Regions from separate parts of the Sulfurovum aggregans genome, predicted to be linked through region 2. Evidence: riboswitches for the same ligand, from Rfam matches in the RefSeq annotation. Region 2 holds a riboswitch; each other region holds the start of a gene.

What was found. Region 2 has a riboswitch for cyclic di-GMP ahead of ACZ48W_RS03590 (type IV pili methyl-accepting chemotaxis transducer N-terminal domain-containing protein). Riboswitches for the same ligand answer to the same signal wherever they lie in the genome.
Region 1: another riboswitch for cyclic di-GMP. It lies ahead of ACZ48W_RS01450 (hypothetical protein); the one in region 2 lies ahead of ACZ48W_RS03590 (type IV pili methyl-accepting chemotaxis transducer N-terminal domain-containing protein).
Region 3: another riboswitch for cyclic di-GMP. It lies ahead of ACZ48W_RS04770 (CAP domain-containing protein); the one in region 2 lies ahead of ACZ48W_RS03590 (type IV pili methyl-accepting chemotaxis transducer N-terminal domain-containing protein).

The regions. Positions count from the first base shown of each region.
Region 1 is NZ_AP042387.1:306,750-313,392, forward strand. Features, by position in the region: gene ACZ48W_RS01440 (cytochrome c biogenesis protein) at 1-814, opposite strand, end outside; gene polA (DNA polymerase I) at 907-3,603, opposite strand; cyclic di-GMP riboswitch class I at 3,702-3,776, shown strand; gene ACZ48W_RS01450 (hypothetical protein) at 3,822-4,208, shown strand; gene uvrA (excinuclease ABC subunit UvrA) at 4,242-6,643, opposite strand, start outside.
Region 2 is NZ_AP042387.1:719,646-726,288, reverse strand. Features, by position in the region: gene ACZ48W_RS03595 (IS1380 family transposase) at 1-971, opposite strand, end outside; cyclic di-GMP riboswitch class I at 1,158-1,237, shown strand; gene ACZ48W_RS03590 (type IV pili methyl-accepting chemotaxis transducer N-terminal domain-containing protein) at 1,319-2,098, shown strand; gene ACZ48W_RS03585 (hypothetical protein) at 2,109-2,546, shown strand; gene ACZ48W_RS03580 (type IV pili methyl-accepting chemotaxis transducer N-terminal domain-containing protein) at 2,558-3,370, shown strand; gene ACZ48W_RS03575 (hypothetical protein) at 3,380-4,138, shown strand; gene ACZ48W_RS03570 (response regulator) at 4,152-6,643, shown strand, end outside.
Region 3 is NZ_AP042387.1:967,599-974,241, reverse strand. Features, by position in the region: gene ACZ48W_RS04785 (hypothetical protein) at 1-328, shown strand, start outside; gene ACZ48W_RS04780 (globin domain-containing protein) at 416-913, opposite strand; gene ACZ48W_RS04775 (carbon-nitrogen hydrolase) at 960-1,832, opposite strand; cyclic di-GMP riboswitch class I at 1,936-2,012, shown strand; gene ACZ48W_RS04770 (CAP domain-containing protein) at 2,079-2,666, shown strand; gene ACZ48W_RS04765 (agmatine deiminase family protein) at 2,663-3,685, opposite strand; gene ACZ48W_RS04760 (hypothetical protein) at 3,663-3,800, opposite strand; gene ACZ48W_RS04755 (alanine racemase) at 3,841-4,845, shown strand; gene ACZ48W_RS04750 (Fic family protein) at 5,098-6,231, shown strand; gene ACZ48W_RS04745 (transposase) at 6,319-6,643, shown strand, end outside.

The sequences.
Region 1 (6,643 bases), 410 kb from region 2:
CATTACTTCCAAAACGATATAACATTCTTCGTGTAAGATTGTTGTCACCGGCCGTAAGCTCAGCCGACTCTTTCGTTTCCATATTGAGTGTTTTTAAGATAAACGGGAAATGTACTTTCAAAGAACCTGCTTCACCGCTTATCATGAATGTCGGTTTATCTGTTCTTGTATTTGCCGTATTATACGCCACATAGAAACCACCAAAATCCTTGATACTTCCTTTTTCAAAATAGTGTATCTTTCCTTGACCACCTGCCGAGACTTTCAACTCCAAGAGTGTTTTACCATGAGGATCCGATACAAGCTCTTGAGTCGCTGTAGGTAGATACTTAACCAACTCAATATCTACTTTTTTATCACCTAGTTTCAAGCTTTCGGATAAACTGTTTTTAGTCATTGTCGAGAAATACAACTCTTTTTCCAAAGAAGCATTTTTATCAGCACTTTTAGCATAAAATTGCAGTATTTTTACATCGGAAACCATTAAATTTGTTGACTTCCCTTCTCTGATGTGCATAATACCTTCATAACCCACATAACGTGTAATAAGTGCACCTATAGCGATGATGAGAAATGACATATGGAAAAGGAATACCGGAAATTTTGTCTTATAGCTTTTATACTTTATTATCTGATATACCAGTATAGTTATAAAATAGGCTAAAAAGAGTTCAAACCATTTGGCTTTATAGATGAGTGCCTGTGCTGTTTGTGTACCGTAATCATTTTCTATAAATGTTGCAGCACCTGCCAATACTCCAAAAAGAAACAGCATCAAGACTGCCATTTTCATGGATAAAATATGTTTTAACATGGTTTAAAATCCTTCTATACGCATAAATTTCAAATTAATAAGAAGCGATTATAGCTCATGTATGCTAACGGAATGTTAATTAGGAAGATATCTTACTTAAGTTCACCCCAACTATCTCCAACACTCACAGAACACTCCAAAGGTACATCAAGCTCTAATACATTTTCCATTGTATGTACAAAACGTTTAGATATCTCCTCTACGCTTTCCTCTTTGATCTCAAAGATAAGTTCATCATGTATTTGAAGCAGCATAAAGGCATTTAGTTTTTCATCTTGTATCATCGCATCTATCTGATTCATAGAGAGTTTTATCAGATCAGCAGCACTCCCTTGGAAAACTGTATTGACTGACTCACGCATAAACGCTGCTTTTTGCATACCGTTGGCACTCTCATAGTCAAAGAGTCGTCTTCTACCTAGTATGGTCTCTACGTAACCATCTATCTTTACTCTCTCCTGGATACCCTCTAAGAAGTTTTTTACAGTAGGGAATGATGCAAAGTAATTGATGATAATCTCTTTAGCCTCACTAGAACTAATACCTAACTCATCAGAGAGTTTTTTAGGCCCCATCCCGTAAAGTAGTCCAAAGTTAACTGATTTGGCAAAATTTCGTTTCTCTTTAGCTTCATCTTCACCAAAAAGTTTTACTGCTGTAGCCATGTGGATATCAATATTATTATTGAAAGCCTCCATTAAAGCAGCATCTTTTGAAAAGTGTGCAAGCAGGCGAAGCTCGATTTGCGAGTAGTCTATACTGACTAATTTGTATCCCTCTCTGGCTACGAATGCCTCTCTCACAGAACGTCCAAGTGCAGAGCGTACAGGGATGTTTTGCAGGTTAGGGTCACGTGAGCTTAAACGACCGGTTGCTGTACCCGTTTGTACAAAAGAGGTATAGATACGACTCTCTTCATCCTTCTTGGCAAGTTTAAGTAATGGATCTACATAGGTAGAGAGTATTTTCTGGTACTCCCGATACTCAAGTATCTTTTCTATAACAGGATGCTCTCCCTTAAGGGACTGAAGTACAGCTTCATTGGTGCTGTACCCTGTTTTTGTTTTCTTGCCACCTTTGAGTCCTATCTGTTGGAACAGTACCACACCGAGTTGCTGAGTAGATTTGATATTGAACTCAGACCCGCTCAGTGCATAGATCTCTTGCGTTAAAGTTGCAAGGTCCCCACTTAATGTTTTTTGCAAACTATGTAGTTTTGACTGGTCTACTCTTATCCCTAAGCGTTCCATACGGATAAGTACATTGATAAAAGGATACTCCACATTTTTTGCTTCTGTTAAAAGAGGTGTCAGAGAACTAAGCTCCATCTTCTTTTTGATGGCACCATAGAGCAGATAGGTCATCCAGGCATCTTCAGCTGCATAAAAAGTCGCGTCATCTATGGAAACAGCGGAAAAATCTTCCCCTTTTTTCACCATCTCTTTAAACGGTTTCATATCATACTTAAAGAACTTCTTTGCCAAAGTATCAAGTCCTACTTTGCTTCCGGGATCTGAAAGCCATGCCATGATCATCGTATCTGCATAAGGGGTGACCTCATCAAGACCGTACTGGTTGTAGAGCAAAGAGAGATCAAACTTTAGATTTTGCCCTACGACTTTATGTTTCAGTAGTTTTTTGAGTGATACGATCGCATCATCTATGTGTACCTGTTCTCCTACACCAAGATAACTATGTCCTACAGGTACATAATATGCCTTATCTGTTGCCGTACAAAAACTAAATCCGACCATCTTTGCTACTTTGGTATCCAAGCCTGTAGTTTCTGTATCAAAAGCTAAGATTGTGTCATTTTCAATATTTTCTATGACGCTGTCCAACTTCTCTTTGCTGTCTAAAGTGACTGCTTCAAAACTGAGTATCGGCTCTTTTGGCTTGGGCTTGACCACATCACTGCAACCTGCTTCATTCTGCCCTACTTGTGCCTTTTTGATCGCCTGTTTCATCTCATACTGTTCGAATTCATCTAGCAGACAGCTCAAATAATTTCTGTCTTCAAAGACAAAACTCTCAAGATCAAGATCTTTAAATACATCTGTTCTCATAGTTACCAGTTCACGTGACAAAAAGGCTTTCTCTTTACTCTCCAGTAAGAGCTTTTGTATACGAGGGGTTCCACATTTTTCAATATTGGCATAAATATTCTCAAGAGTATGAAATTCATTGATCAGTTTTGCCGCTCCTTTGACTCCTATTCCTTTAACTCCAGGAACATTATCCGAGCTGTCTCCTACTATTGCCTGAAAGTCAACAAAATCTTTAGGATTTACCCCGAATTTTTCTATACATGCCTGCTCATCTACCTCTTTTTTCTTTACAGAATCATACATTACGACCATACCGTCATCAATAAGCTGATAAAGATCTTTATCATGCGAAACAATACGTACTTTCATTCCCTGTTCTTTGGCGAACTTTGTCACTGTAGTGATCACATCATCTGCTTCATATCCTTCACGGGAAAGGTTTGCAAACCCCATCTGTTCTATCCATTCTATGGCAATAGGAAGTTGCTTTGTCAAGTCTTCAGGAGGTGCTTCACGATTTGCTTTATATTCCGGATAAAGTTCATTTCGAAATGTTTTCCCTTTACTGTCAAGTGCAAATACCAAATAATCTGTACTGTGATCACGATGGAGTGAATCGACAAGATTTATAAATCCTGTCAGCAACCCTGTAGGAAAGCCTTCCGAATTACGTAAAGGAGGAAGTGCAAAATAAGAGCGAAAGAAAAAGCCGAATGTATCTATAATAGTGATTGTTTTCAAAAGAAAGCCTATTTTTTTATGTATTTTAACCTATTAACTGTTATTTCTATCTTGATTTAATTTAATATTAATATATTAATTGTTACTATCTATATATATGTAAATAAAGCCAAACTATTTGTGAAAATAGGACGGAAAACCACGGGTCTTCTTAAGGCAGCCGGGTTGTTCAGATCAGCACTTGAATAAATATTGCAATAGCAAAAAGGAGTGGCCCTATGAGCTCATCAACTCATATAATGCATGCAACCGTAACGCATCCCCCATTAAAAAAAACTATCAGATCATCTACAAAGTTCTCACAAAAAGAAGTTCATTTTTCAGACACACCTCTTTTTTTCCCCCAAGGTCTTGAAAAACCGTTTTTAGCCATCTATTTTATTTCACTGCCTTATTTGGCCGGTCTTCTTTTTCTTCTCTTTTATATTGCCGGAGGAGAACCTAAACTCTTTTTTTCTCTCTTTGAACACTCCTCTTTTATCTTGACCTGGGCCATAGGATATGAAGTAATAGCATGTTTTATTATGCTTTATATTGTTAAACTGGGTCTGAATTTTGCTTATGAAAGTCAAAAAAAGGGGAAAAAACAGTTTCGTCGTCCGTGATGGCTGTCTAAACTAAAATGGCAAAGAGTGATGCTATAGCAACTCTTTGGCCAGATACTCACCGGTATAACTTCCCGTCTGTTCATACTCCTCAGCCAACTTCTCCGGAGAACCCGTCGCAATAATAAGTCCCCCCTTGTTTCCACCTTCCGGTCCCATATCTATGATGTAATCTGCATTTTTAACCATATCCAGATTATGTTCGATCACCACTACCGAATTACCCAATTCAACAAGATGATGCAGTACACCGGTCAGTCTGTCTACATCTGCGAAATGAAGTCCGGTAGTAGGTTCATCCAAAATATACAGGGTTTTCCCTGTATCTTTACGGCTTAACTCTTTGCTGAGCTTGATACGCTGTGCCTCACCACCTGAAAGTGTAGTTGCATTTTGCCCAAGTGTAATGTAGTCCAAACCTACATCTGTCAGTGTCTTGAGCTTAACAGCTATAGCAGGAATGGCTTTGAAGAACTCTAATGCCTCCCCTACACTCATAGCCAATACATCAGCAATAGACTTCCCTTTATACAACACTTCTCTTGTCTGTGCATTATAACGCGTACCATCACAGGCGTCACAGCTTACAAGCACATCCGGCAAAAAGTGCATCTCTATCTTGATCTGTCCGTCACCCTGACACTTCTCACATCGTCCGCCTTTGACATTAAAAGAGAAACGTCCTATTTTGTAGCCTCTCAATTCTGCTTCTTTCGTTTGTGCAAAAAGTTTACGTATCTCATCCATGATACCTGTATAGGTTGCAGGGTTTGAGCGCGGAGTTCGTCCTATAGGGCTTTGATCAAGATAGATGACTTTATCAAGTTTCTCAAGTCCTGTGATCTCTACACCATCTACTTTATTGACCTTTCTTGCATGGTTAAGCAGCTCTCTTGCTACAGGAAGTAAAGTTTGAAGTATCAGTGAACTTTTACCGCTTCCGCTTACACCCGTGATGCACACAAGGTTCCTGAGCGGTATCTTTGCATCAAGTTTTTCAATGTTATTCAGGGTTACATTTTTTATCTCTATCCACTCTTTTTGCGGGTTGTCATGGCTATAAGCTATCTCTTTTTTACCATAAAGATAGTCAGCCGTAAGTGTTTTGGCACGTGAAAGTTTCTTTGCATCCCCTGCAAAGACTATCTCTCCACCAAACTCTCCTGCACCGGGACCTATATCTATGATAAAATCCGCTGCAAGAATCGTCTCTTTATCATGCTCTACTACGATAACAGAGTTTCCCTTATCCCGCAGAGAGTTCAATGTACGAATCAGTTTCATGGTATCGCGTTCATGCAATCCGATACTGGGCTCATCCAGTACATACATCACACCTGTAAGTCCCGAACCTATTTGTGAAGCAATACGGATACGCTGTGCCTCACCTCCGGAAATGGTTCTTGCATCACGATTTAACGAAATATATCCCAATCCAACATCATACAAAAAGAAGAGTCTCTCCTGAAGTTCTTTAAGTATAGACTCTGCTATCATCTTTTGCTGTTCACTCAAATGAGAAAAACTCTTCTCGTCGGCAAAATAAGCATAAGATTTTTCAATAGGCATATCAATAATATCAGCAATATTCTTGCCCTCTATCTTCACAGCCAAAGAGCGTGGTCTAAGTCTGTGTCCGTTACATTTGTCACATACTTTTTCGGTCATATATTCAGAGAGGTCTTTCTCATCTTTGAACATATCATGTGCAAACTTCACAACCCCCGGCCATTCACGTTTGAGTTTATGACGCTTCCATGTAAAATCAACCGTACCGCCGATACCATAAAGTATAGCTTTTTGTTGATATTCAGGAAGTTCACCGTAAGGTATTTTAATGTCAATATCATTTTGTTCACAAAAAGCATTGAGAAATTTAGTATAGTAACTCTTATTAAAACCGTACATGATTTTGACTGCACCCTTCTCAATAGAGAGTTCTTGGTCTATGACCTTTTTGAGGTCTATGGCATAACGGATCCCCAACCCATCACAGGCAGGACAAGCACCTTTTGGTGAATTAAATGAAAAGCTTACGGGCTCCAAAGGTTCAAAACTCAACTTGCAATCAAAACATGCCAAGTGCTCAGAGTAGTGAATATGCTGTCTGTCCAAGTCCAACTCTTCAAAGTTTAGTACTTCGATCTCCATCTCTCCGTAACTCTCTTTTAGTGCTTTCTCTACATCTTGCCCTATACGGTCACGACTCTCTTCTTTAACCACTACTCTATCGACTACCACTTTAATGGTATGCTTCTTCGTTTTAGAGAGTTCTATCTCATCATCAAGGCGCACCATTACACCATCTATCATAGCACGTACATAGCCCTTGTGTCGCAGTGACTCCAGCATATCTGAAAAAGTACCCTTTTTCTCTTTGACAAGTGGTGCCATAATGACAAGTTTTGCGCCGTCAGGCAGCTTCAGTACCTCTT
Region 2 (6,643 bases):
GTTTTCTCCAAGTCATTGGTGGCAATCACACTGTAACGTTCAGAAGCGAGTGCCAGCTTCTCTTCCTGGCTTAGAAACGCCTCCATGCCATGCAGCAATGGGGTGGTGGTTTTTTTAATCACAATCATACGAAAGGCATGATCGGTATTCTGCATCGTGTGGTAAAATTCTGCTACCTCTTCTTTGAGATGATGTGCGGTACCTTTTATTGTTCTAAGGGGTTCCCAGGAATCAATTGTTTCAATGTTTGTCAGTACACTCCTGTCAAGATGCCCGCCTACCACATAGATGATATTACGATTATTGCAATAATTGAACAGTGATGACTGATACGAAGCGCTATCGGCTCTCAGATAGGAGAGTTTTCGATGTTTGGGAAGTTGTGCTTCACACTGTTTGACGAATGCAAGATTATGATCAGCAGGTGCTACATTACCGGCTCTAAACTCCTGATGAATCACATAGCCGCCATTAAGATGCCTAATGATGGGAGTAAATCCCGGGAACATTTTATAGGTGGTAAACGCAATAGATTTATGGCTTTCTATCACGGTTGCATCAATATCAAGCACCAAAGGTTCATCTATTCTGCGAAGATAGCGTTGTAGCAAGGTACGGTTGAGTTTTTCCATCCCCGACATCTTGACTTTGCCGGAGCGTTTGAGCCATTTGCCGATACTGTCTGCTGTGGGAATATGCTTTATCCCAAGTAGTTCTTGAAGTGCGTGATCGGACTGAAGGGTGCGGATATCCTCCAGATATCTGCCTCCACTGTGTAACATTAGAACAAGTGAATGGATAAAGGTATAAGGATCGTAGCCTCGGTTACTTTTAGGTAAAGGAAGATATCGGTTGCATAACCGATCAAGCTTGATTGCTTTTAAAAACTCTCCAAAGACTGCCTCTCCTGCTCTGGGTGTCAGTCTCTCTTCGGTGCTCTCTACAGTGAAATTTAAAACACTTTGTGCCATACTTTTATCCTCCTGGAAAAAGCTCACCCATTGGGTGAAAGCGTTGAGTGGGCTTTTTCTCTGGCTTTCTTCGTATTTTACGGCATCTTCACTTATTCTTTTGTTTTTCTATTTCGGGATTTGGGATTATAAGTATTGTTGAAGTTTACAAGAAGTACAATTAATAGTGTAGTAAATACGATGTTTAATTGAAAAAGCCAAACCTGTTGTGAAGCAGGGACGGAAAGTTATGGGTCTTTTGAATGCAAGATTGCCAGACTGCTTAATTTAAGTATAAGCTTTTCTTTCTTCTTTGTCTTTTTTAGTATTCTGTTATTTTAATATACTAAGTAAAAAAGGAGTTTATAGTGTCTGATTTTATGAAAAAAGCAATAAAAATTGTTCTTCTTCCCTCTCTTATTTCCAGTTATGCTTTTGCAATTGAAATCAAAAATCTTTCTGTAGCTGTAGATGTTGCCGGGAAGCAAAGAATGTTTACACAGCGTATGTTGAAAGATTATGCGATGGTAGGGCTGGAAAACCATTTTGGAAATCCTGGAGAAGACCTTAATAAAATAATGGGATTATTCGAGAACCATTTGAATTCACTTATAGAGTTTAATACGGATCCTGCCACAGAAAAAAGTCTAGAAAAAGTCAAAGCTATGTGGGGTCCGATCAAAGCGGCATTAAATGAACCACCAAGTAAAGAAAAAGCAGGGAAAATGCAAGAAGATCTGGAGGCACTGCTCAAACAGTCAAATGAAGCAGTCGGACTTTTTGCAAAGCAGACAGGAAAAACATCCGGAGAAATCATCAATATATCGGGACGGCAAAGAATGCTTTCCCAAAGGATGGCAAGCCTTTATATGCTTAAAGTATGGGGTGTGGATGACCCTCAGTTCAAAGAGAAGATGGACAAGGCAATGAATTTGTTTAAAACTTCATTGGATAAACTGATGAAATCCGATATGAGTACACCGGAGATCAATAAGTTGCTGAAAAAAGCAGAAAAGTCTTTTATGTTTTTTGAGATCATGAATAAATCAAGTTCGAAATTTATTCCGTCACTGATTTACAAAAAATCAAATGAGATGTTAAAAGATATGAACACGGCAACAGGCCTTTATGCCGCACAGGAAAAGTAGGAAATACGGATTGGCAGTAAAAAAAATTAAAATGGGTTTGGTAGCAGTTTCACTTTTTATTACTTCAGTTCCAGCGATAGAAATAACCAGTACTGTACAGGCAGTTGATATAGCAGGGAAGCAGAGAATGTTCACCCAGCATATGTTGAAAGATTATGCAATGGTAGGAAGGGGAAATACTTTTGGCAAACCGGGTGAAGACCTCAAGAAGATAGCAGAAACTTTTGAAGACCATTTTGATTCATTGACAAAACTGAAAAGTTCAAATTTGAATACTGATGAGATAAACGGCCTTTTGGCAAAAGTCAAACGGTCATTTATGTTTTCTGAAATAATGGACAGATCAAAATCCAAGTTCGTTTCAACGCTGATATACAAGAAGTCAAATGATATTCTTTTGAATATGAACAGTGTAACACAAAAATATGTTGAGTTAAAAACCAAATAAAAGGAGACAGGATGAAAAATAGAATGATCAAAAATATAGGAATGGCAGCAGCAATATTTATATTGTCAGGGATGTGTACAGCAGAAGAGCTAAAGGCCCCTTCAACAGATGTGACAGTGATAGCAGATACTGTAAAATTGATAGATATAGCAGGTAAACAAAGAATGCTTTCCCAGCGAATTGCAAAAGATTACCTTTATGCGGGTATGAAGATTGCTCCGGCAAAGGCGAATAAACAGCTTGAAAAATCTCTTTCCGAACTTGTAAAATCCCATAAAGTGCTTGTGAAGTCCATTAATGACCCGGAGATCAAGAATCTTCTTGCTTTTGTTGAAATGAGTACAGAAGACCTTAAAATAACGGCAAATGAACCATTTACAATCGATAATGCACAATTGGTTATAGATTTAAGTGAATCAATGCTGGAAGGAAGCCAGTATGTTGTTGATTCATTAAAAGAGACGGTAAAGATCAAAGAATCTAAAATCGTAGGTATTGCAGGAAAGCAGCGTATGCTTGCACAGCGTATTGCCAAATATTATATTGCTTATCAGGCAGGGATTAAAGATAAAAATACAGTTGAGCAGATGAAAGCGGCAGTAAAGTTGTTTAGTGAGTCTCATGCAGCACTTATGCAAAATCCGGCAAATACACCGGCGATCAACCGGAAATTGAATGAAATAGACAGACTTTGGAAAATTGTATATAAGTTCTATCTTAATATTGAAAAAGGCGGATTGCCATTAATTGTTTTTAATACAACGGATAATATTACCAAAAAGATGAATGAGATAACGAAGCTTTATGTGGAGCTATATAAATAAGGATGAATAATGAAAAAAATATTTTATATATTTTTTCTTTTGTTAGGATCGACACTTTTCAGTGAAGCGGCAACAAGAGGAGATGTAAATATTATTGAGGCTTCGGAAAATATTAGATACCTTAGTCAAAAGATGGTAAAAGATTATCTTTTCCTTTATAAACATCCTGATAAAAAATTAGTGAAGGATGAACTGAAAAAAGCACTGAACAGGTTAAATAATGATTTCAGGATTATTGCTACAGCAACCAAGGATACCGATACAAAAGATATTCTTGAGTTTCTTGCCTACAGCAAGGATCAGATAGCACAGATCTTCGAGGAAACACCGGATAAAGAAAAAGCTGCATTGATGCTTGATTATAGTGAAACACTGCTTGAAGGGGCAGATTCCATTGCTGCTGCGCATAAATATGATTTTTCCAGAGAAGAGGAGATGTTAATGGTAACCAAAAAAATGGAATATCTTTTTGAAAGAGTTACCAAATATTATATGGCACTTCATGTAGGTTTTGACAGTACTACCAATAAAGAACAAATGAAAAAGGTTATGGCTGCTATTGAAGAGAGTTTGCTGGAAATATCTTTGTATAACTATCCCAAAGAAATGAAAAGCATACAAAAAAAGATTGATGAATCCTGGAAAGCCAATAGAATCTTTTTCAGTAAATCCGAAAATTTATTTATTCCAAAATTAATGTTCCTTTCTGTAGATTATCTTGAAGATATGGCCATAAAGTTAGCACTTTATCATAGTAAAAACCAATAAGAGGAGAGTGGAAATGAAAATTATAAATAATAAAAATGTCTTTACTTTTCTCATTATTGTAGTCATAGCAGTATTGGGACTGTTCTCTTACTATACTTATAATTCTTATATGAAGTATGAATCTACCCAGAAGAGTACACAAAGTATATCTTTTCTCAAAGAAATGGAGGAAGTGCTCGACAGAATAGAGAAAGAGAGACTTTATAGTGCCGCCTATATGGGTACTGAAGGAAAAACAGGATTTAAGAAGGTACAAAAAGCAAGAAATGAAGTGGACAGTGCCATAGAAGAACTCAATGCATTTATAGGCAAGCATAAAGAGTTCAGAATGTATCAAAAGAGATTAGAAGCTGCCAAAGAGAATTTAAAATATGTGCGGACAAAAATAGATACGTTAAGTTCAGACTATAAAAATATTTTCTTTGAGATCTATCATAATAGAATCTTTGAATCGCTCATAGGTGCAATGAGAATAGTTTCGGCGAATGATCCTTCTGTAAAAATGAAGAATTATTTATCGACATATACACGATTTAGCAAGTTGAAAGAAAATACTGCATTGGAAAATACAGGTATTTTTTTTATTTTGAGCGGATCCAGAAAAATGAGTGATAAAGATCTGGTGTTATGGGATTCTCTTTTAGTAAATGATACATTGCCGGAGTTTGATGCCCTGCAAAATAAGACGATTGTTTCCAGGCTTAATGCACTGCTTTCTCCAGAGCAGTTCAGTAAAATCGGTTCAAAAGAACGTGTTGAAATACTATATGGGGCATATAAAGGGGAATATCCGGTAACAACGAATGAATGGTTTGGTCAAGTTGAGAAAAAAATGAAATATATTGCACTGGCACAAAGTATACTCTCCTCAACTATCCAGAAGCATACAAAAAACAAAGTGGCAGAAAGTAAAGAAGTAATGACCAGATACGCGATAGGGACTCTCTTTACGCTACTGCTTCTTTTGGTACTGTTTGTGATCTATTACAATATCAATAAAGATAAACAACTCTTTGAAGATACGCTAAGAGATATTGAGACAGTACTCAACCTTGAACAGCAGAAAGAGTTGAAAGCTCTGATAGATAACAGGGAAATAAATCAGATATACAAATTCCTGACCAATACGATCAGAGAAGCGAATCAGGCAAAAGATCTTTTCCTTGCAAATATGTCTCATGAGATCCGTACACCGTTGAACGGTATTGTAGGTTTTACCCAGGTACTTAAATCTACACCTCTTTCGGAAGAGCAGAAAGAGTTTGTAACAGTGATCGAACACAGTTCGGATAACCTGTTGACCATTGTAAATGATATACTTGATCTCTCGAAAATCAAAGCAGACAAGATCGAATTGGAAAGTATATCTTTTGATCCTGTTGAGAAGTTTGAATCTTCTATAGAATCTTATGCTGCAAGAGCTGCAGAGAAAGAGATTGAACTGGGTGTTTACATTGATCCTGAGCTACCGACTAAAGTAATAGGCGATCCAACCAAGATTTCACAGGTTCTGGTCAATCTTATCAGTAATGCAATTAAATTTACACCTTCAAACGGTGCTGTGGATGTCCGAATAGAAAAGATTTCGGAAAGCGATAATGATACTACTGTCAAATTCTCTGTTGAAGATACTGGTATTGGTATTACAAAAGAACAGAAAAAGAAGATATTTGATGCATTTTCCCAGGCAGATGTCAGTACGAGTAGAAAATTCGGAGGTACAGGTCTGGGCTTGGCTATTTCAGGTAAATTGGTTTCCTTTATGGGAGGAGAACTGGAGATAGAGAGTATTGAAGACCAGGGATCTACATTCTTTTTTACATTAAAGCTTGAAAAGTCAGACGAAGCGGAACAGAGAACGGTGATCAATATGCGCGGGTTCAACATCGGTTTGATCGTGCCTGATCAGGAGATTGAAAAACGGATGAATAAAAACCTAGAGACATACGTCAACTATACCGGTGCCAAGTTCAATGTCTACTACGGTATTGAATCACTGGAAGAGTCATCCTTGCCGGATGCGATATTCATTGACCATAAATATTATCAAAGAAAAGATGAGCTTGAGAAATATATGGATCTTGATACAAAGATCATTCTTCTTACCACAGCAGAAAAGAAAAAGAGTATCTATAAAAATATTCTGGAGAATATTGACAGAATATTATATAAACCGGTCAACCTTACCAAAACCATTAAAGCACTGGATGTGGTTTATGAAGAAAAAGAGACTAAACAGTCATCTGAAAGCGGGGAGTGTAAACATGATATATCTTTTGAAAGAATACATGTACTGGTAGCAGAGGATAACAGTATCAACCAGAAGCTGATCAAGAATGTTCTGAATGGTTTTGGTATAGAAGTAACACTTGCAAACAATGGGGAAGAAGCCCTGGAGTTACGTAGCCATAATGAGTATGATATGATATTCATGGATATCCAAATGCCTGTTATGGGCGGGATCGAGGCAACCGAAAGAATTTTGGATTTTGAAGAAAAAAACTG
Region 3 (6,643 bases), 250 kb from region 2:
TTACGAGTTGGTTTCAAATTTTGTAGATGCGATTATGGTGCTTTCTCCAGATGATGTAGAAGTGTACGTTACAGAACATTTACTGGAAGCAGCAGGAGTGGCACAAGAACTTATTGACCCTGTGACAGAAGTGATCATTGCAAATGCAGAAATTACGGTAGATACAGCTTTTGGTATGATGAGTGAAATAATGGTACAGAATGAAACGGAAATTAAAACAAAACTTGTAGATACTTTAGATTACAGTGAAGCTGAAGCACAAACAAAATATGATGAAATGGTTTTAAAACTGGAAACAATGGAAGCTGCATTTGCACCAGCTTCTTAAGAAAAAGATTGAATAGAGTTCCATCCTTCTTACAGGATGGAATAGCATATCAAAGAGAACCTGGAACAGGTTCAGGCAGAGAGAAAATTATTTCTCTTCCGCTGCCTGTGTATATGCTGCATAATAGGTACTGCCGTCAGCAAAAGTATTGACAGTCAGTTTTGAGAAGTTTTCAAGGTAGCTCCAAAAATCTTCTATTAGTTTTTTATCTACATTTTCAAGCTCTTCAAGGGCTTCCCTCATAGTACCAAGCCACTCTATGCGTGATTTCTCAGTAATAGAAAAATCATCATGAAGCCTGATCATATATTCATTAAGCTCCATTCCTTTTGCTTCATCTTCATAGACTTTCGGTCCACCACAGATCTGGATGAAAAATTTGGTATTTTTAACTTTGACCGCTTCAAACTCTTCTTCATCTTGGGGAAAGAAGTGGGCGATATCACTCTCATAGATCTTGTCATAAAAGTTATACATGAGTTCTCGCATTCCATCTTCACCACCAATAGCCTCATAAAATGCTATAGCAGGGTTATGAAAGTGAACTTGTTCACCTTTTTTTACGGGGGTAATATCCATTGACATGATTGTTCCTTGGGAAAATATTTTTACGGATTATAATTAAAATAACTTAATCGCAGAAACGTTTTAATAGACAATTGTAATCTTCTATACGTCTATCCCGTAGAAATGGCCAGATGTCTCGTACTTCTTTGGTGCGTGCATGCGCTATATTTGCATAGAGAATGGTTTCACTTTCATTATCTGCCTGAGCTAACATCTCACCTTGTGCACCGCAGACAAAGGAATTACCCCAAAAGCGAATCCCTTTCATTACTCTACTGCTGTCGGCTTCAAATCCTACACGGTTACAGCTGACTACAGGGATACCATTAGCAATGGCATGGGAACGTTGTATGGTGATCCAACTTTCCAGTTGTCGTTGTTTCTCCTCTTGAGTATCTTCATCAAACCAGCCAATGGCTGTAGGGTAGATGAGAACTTCAGCCCCTTTGAGTGTCATAATACGAGCCGCTTCAGGATACCATTGATCCCAGCATACCAGTACACCAAGTTTACCAATAGAGGTTTGTATGGGTTCAAATCCAAGATCACCAGGGGTAAAGTAAAACTTTTCATAAAAACCAGGGTCATCAGGAATGTGCATTTTTCGGTATTTCCCTGCAATGGAGCCGTCTTTTTCAAAGACTACAGCAGTATTGTGGTAGAGACCCGGTGCACGTTTTTCAAAAAGTGAAATGACAAGTACAATACTGTTTTCTTTGGCAATACTGCTCCAAAACAATACATCTGCTTCAAAATCAGAAGCATATTCAAAAAAATTTGTATCTTCACTTTGGCAGAAGTACTCATTTTGATGCAATTCCTGCAGAACAATGAGTTCTGCACCATCTTGTGCAGCTTTTTGTATGTTTTGTGTACTTATATTGATAGTAGTATTTTTACTACCATGATATTGTTGTTGGATAAGAGCAATTTGCATAGGCTTTGCCTTTATTTTTCTGTTATTTTAGCATAAGCGTGAGAACTTTGGATTTATTTTATTTTAAATTAGTTTGTGATATTTTATAAAATAAGTTATTAAAAGTTGAAAAAGCCAAACCTGTTGTGAAGCAGGGACGGAAAGCCATGGATCTTTTAGAAAGATCGCCAGGTTGCCAGCGGTCTACACTGTGTATTCCCTCTTTTTCTTTTTAATCAATTCAATAGATGCAATAAAGGAGAGAGAATGTTTCGATATTCTTTTCTGATCATTATCGGTTTATTTACAATGGATGCCCATGCAGGTACGAATGAAACTACTCCTATAGATAGCAGATTCAATACTCCCTATCGTTATGACAGTGACCGTACTATGGTTAAATCGTATCTTGATGTGATCAATATACTCAGAAGCAAACCAAGAAGATGTGGACATAAGGGGGTATTTAAAGCAGCAATGCCTTTGAAATGGAGTGATAAGCTGCATCGGGCCGCTGCTGAACATGCTCATGATATGGCGACACATAATTTATCTCACCATGCGGGTTCCGGAAAATTGACAGATATTACAGGGAGACAAAAAGGGCATGCAAGCAGAGCGTCGGAACGCGGGAAATTTCATGGCTACACATACAGAAAGGCTTTTGCCTTTGCTGAAAATGTAGGTGCCGGGCAGAAAACCCTATCGGAAATTGTGAATGCATGGATGAAAAGTCCTTCCCATTGTGCCAATATCATGAGCCCGAATTTCAGGGAAATGGCATTGGCAAAAAGTACAAATCCAAAGGGGTATTACAAAACGTATTGGACGCTTGATCTTGGGTATAGGCGTTAATAAACAACCTGCATCGTAGAACAGTGGAGACTTCCTCCCTCTTCAATAAGTTTTAAACAATGTACAGGAATGATCTCTTTATCCGGAAATATCCCTTGAAATATCTCTCCGGCTTTTTTATCATTTTTATCATGATAGGCAGGGTAGATGAGTGCATCATTGGTAATGAGAAAATTGGCATAGGTAGCAGGTAGCCTTTCTCTTTCGTCATTATACTTTGCTTCGCACATAGGCAGAGGAATAAGGGTATAAGGATCTCCATTTTTTGTTTTAAATGTTTTGAGTTGTGCTTCCATCCTTTGTAATGATTCATAGTGTTCATCTTCTTTGTCATTACACTTGACATATACTATGGTTTCTTTGTTGACAAAGCGGGCTAAGGTATCTATGTGAGAGTCTGTGTCATCTCCGGCAAGATAACCATGGTCAAGCCATAGAATTCTATCAGCTCCAAGGTAGGTATTTAATTTTTCTTCTATCTCTTTTTTACTCAGTCCACCATTTCTATTTGGATTACAAAGGCACTCTGAAGTAGTGAGGACAGTCCCCTCTCCATCACTTTCTACAGAGCCTCCTTCAAGTACGAAATTGATTTTTTCAAGAGGAGTGACACCCATATAGCCTTTTTGATGTAAATGTTGATTGACACTGTTGTCAAGTGAAGCTTCAAATTTGCCTCCCCAGCCATCAAAAGTGAAGTCAAGCAGTTTAGTCTTGCCTTCTTCTTTGATACTGATGTATCCGTAGTCACGTATCCATGTATCATTGGTAGGTATCTCTATAAAAGTCATGTTTCGAGCAGAACAGAACATAGAAGAGATCTTTTCTTTGTCTTTACAGATGATGTAAACGGCTTCTCCATAAGCAATGGCTTGGGCGATACGGATAAAAGGTGAAAGAGCAGCTTCAAGATCATCTTTTGCCCAGTCTGTTTCTTCATGAGGAAAAGACATAAGTACAGCTCTCTGCTTCTCCCATTCAGCAGGCATTACTCTGTTAGTCAAGGTTACATTTTCCACTGACTCTACCCTCTTTGCTCTCTTTGATACTTTTCCTGAACTCTTTCACAAGAAATCCTGTAAAAATAAGTGTTGCAGCCATCCCAACAACAACTACGCCAGTAAACCAATCCATTTTAATCCCTTTTTACTTATTAAGCATGTATAATCCCTCTATGGCAACTATCACGATCAATAAAGAAAACTTCTATCATAATCTTAACCAAATTGCACTAAAAACCGGCTCGGTAGACAAGATCGCTATTGTTCTCAAAGACAATGCATATGGACATGGTCTGGAGCTTATGGCAAAACTTGCATCCCAGTTTGGCATTAAACATGCCGTAGTGAGAAAGAGTGTAGAGGCAGAGTCTATCAAAGCACTCTTTGAAACCGTTTTAGTTTTGGGTGACAAGATAGTAAAAGATGATAAGTGTTCTTTTGCTATCAATATCCTGAGTGATATTGTGAAAGCCCAAAAAGGTGCAAAAGTAGAGTTGAAAGTAGATACAGGAATGCATCGTAACGGTATAGCACTTGATGAGTTGGATGTTGCATTGGGACTGATAAAAGAACAAGGTTTGGATCTTGTGGGAGTGATGACCCATTTCCGCAGTGCAGATGAACTTGGTTCAGAACTTTTCTGGCAGCAGAAACGCTTTGAAGCAGTAAAAGAGCATGTGAAAAATGAAGGTTTCACCAATGTACGATTCCACTCGCATAACTCAGCAGCTATCCTGCGCAGTAAACATTTTGATGAAGATCTGGTTCGAGTAGGGATAGGGGCTTACGGTTATAATGAACTGCCTCTTTCTTTTGATGAAGTAATACTTAAACCGGTACTCACCCTCCATGCAAAAAAGACCTCTACTCGAGTACTGAAAAAAGGGGAAAGAGTAGGGTACGGAGGAGATTTTATTGCTCCTAAAGAGATGACGGTTTCTACGTATGATCTGGGTTATGGGGATGGTTGGTGCAGAGGTAACTCCGGGCAACCCTACAGTACAGCAGAAGGACTCCCTATACTCGGACGTGTCTCTATGGATTTCATTGTACTTGAATCTACCAAAGAAGAGGTGTGTGTGATGAATGATGCAAAAGAAGCTGCGAAACAGTTTGGAACGATTAGTTATGAAGTGACAACAGCATTAAGTTCTGATATTGAAAGAAAAATAATCTAAAGAAGAATTTTATATTTGAAGTTTTTAATTTTGGTGGAGATGAGGGGGAATTTTACTTCCCCTCTACACCGTGCTTTGCGAGACTAGGCTCTAAATCGTGTACCAATTCGTGTACCACTTCAAACATTTTGCATCTTATCTGCCAAAATAGATAAAGAGTTATTGTATCTTTGAGCTACTTAAATTTGACAATCAGCTCATATTATGATACGATTATCTAAATTAATCAGCTCACACAGACCAAGGATAGAGATGGGAAATGAAAAAATATGGATATGGCAAGATGATACATATCCTCATTTCAAATATGATAAAACCAAATTGAGTAAAAGCCTGTTGTCTATGAGTCAAAATAGTGGCAGACTAGATGGCATACTTACCATGCTCGGAGTTCAAAAAAGCAACGCTCTTAAAGTGGAATCTTCTATCAATGAAATAGTCACCTCCTCCCAAATAGAAGGAGAGGTCTTAGACCGTCAGAGTGTTCGTTCATCGATTCTAAAAAAGATAGATGGTAGGGCTATAAAAAAAGATACTTCTACAAAACATACAGATGGGCTTGTGGCTATGTTTATGGATAGCAGTACAAATAGCTCACCACTTACTATAGAGCGTCTTAATGGGTGGCACAATACTCTATTTCCTGATGGATATAGCGGACTGTATAAAATAAATGTTGCAAAATTTAGAGAAGAGGAGATGTCTGTCGTTTCCTATAAAGGAGGAAGAGAACAGACCCACTATATCGCACCCCCTCCAGATATTTTAGATAAAGAGATGGATTGTTTTTTGGAGTTTGTAAACAAAAGCAAAGAAGAACCCTACACCAAAGCCGCCATAGCCCATTTTTGGTTTGTGACTATACACCCTTATGATGATGGAAATGGCAGAATTGCAAGAGCGATAACAAACTATGTATTATCAAAAGAGCTTGGATTAAATGATGGTTACTACTCCATATCTACAGCCATAGTAGAGGATAAAAAGAGCTACTATGACCTTTTGGAGCACAGTCAAAAGCTGCTTTTCAACAAAAATTTAGAGATCACAGAGTGGATAGCCTGGCATACCGATATGATAAACAAAGCCATAGAAATATCACTGGAACAGGTTCAAATAGCCATACAAAAAGCCAACTTTTGGGACAGAGCAAGAGAGTATTCGCTAAACACTCGCCAAATAAAAGTACTCAATAAGTTATTGGATGCAGGAGAAGATGGTTTCGAGGGTGGTCTAAATACCAAAAAATATATCTCCATAGCCAAAACTTCTACAGCCACAGCCAAGAGAGATATCGCTGATCTGGTCTCAAAAAACCTCATAGAACAAGTAGAGGGAACGGCTGGTAGAAATGTGAGGTATGTTGTTAAGTTAAAGGACACATAGCCTGTTTTCTCTCACCGTATCGCCAAAGAAGAGAAGATACAGCTAAGACGTACCTACGTTAAGGAGATTAAAGGTCACCGTATCTCTTTGCGATTCTTCAGACATCCCAAAAAGATAAAGAAAGCCAGAGCTGCTATGAAAAGATTGGGAACTATCGTGGGTATCCTCATTAGAGATATTTCAAGAAACCTGGGGGATGCACAACTCGCCAAACACAAAGAGGCATTTGATCTCTATGAAAAAGTGATCAGCCAAAAGAAAAAAGATTCCAACAAAGTCTACTCACTTCATGAGAGTCATATCTATGCTATAGCAAAAGGTAAAGACCATAAGAAATATGAGTATGGGACAAAAGCTTCCCTTGTAACTACTATGAAAAGTAACATCATCATAGGTGTTGCAGCACATGAGA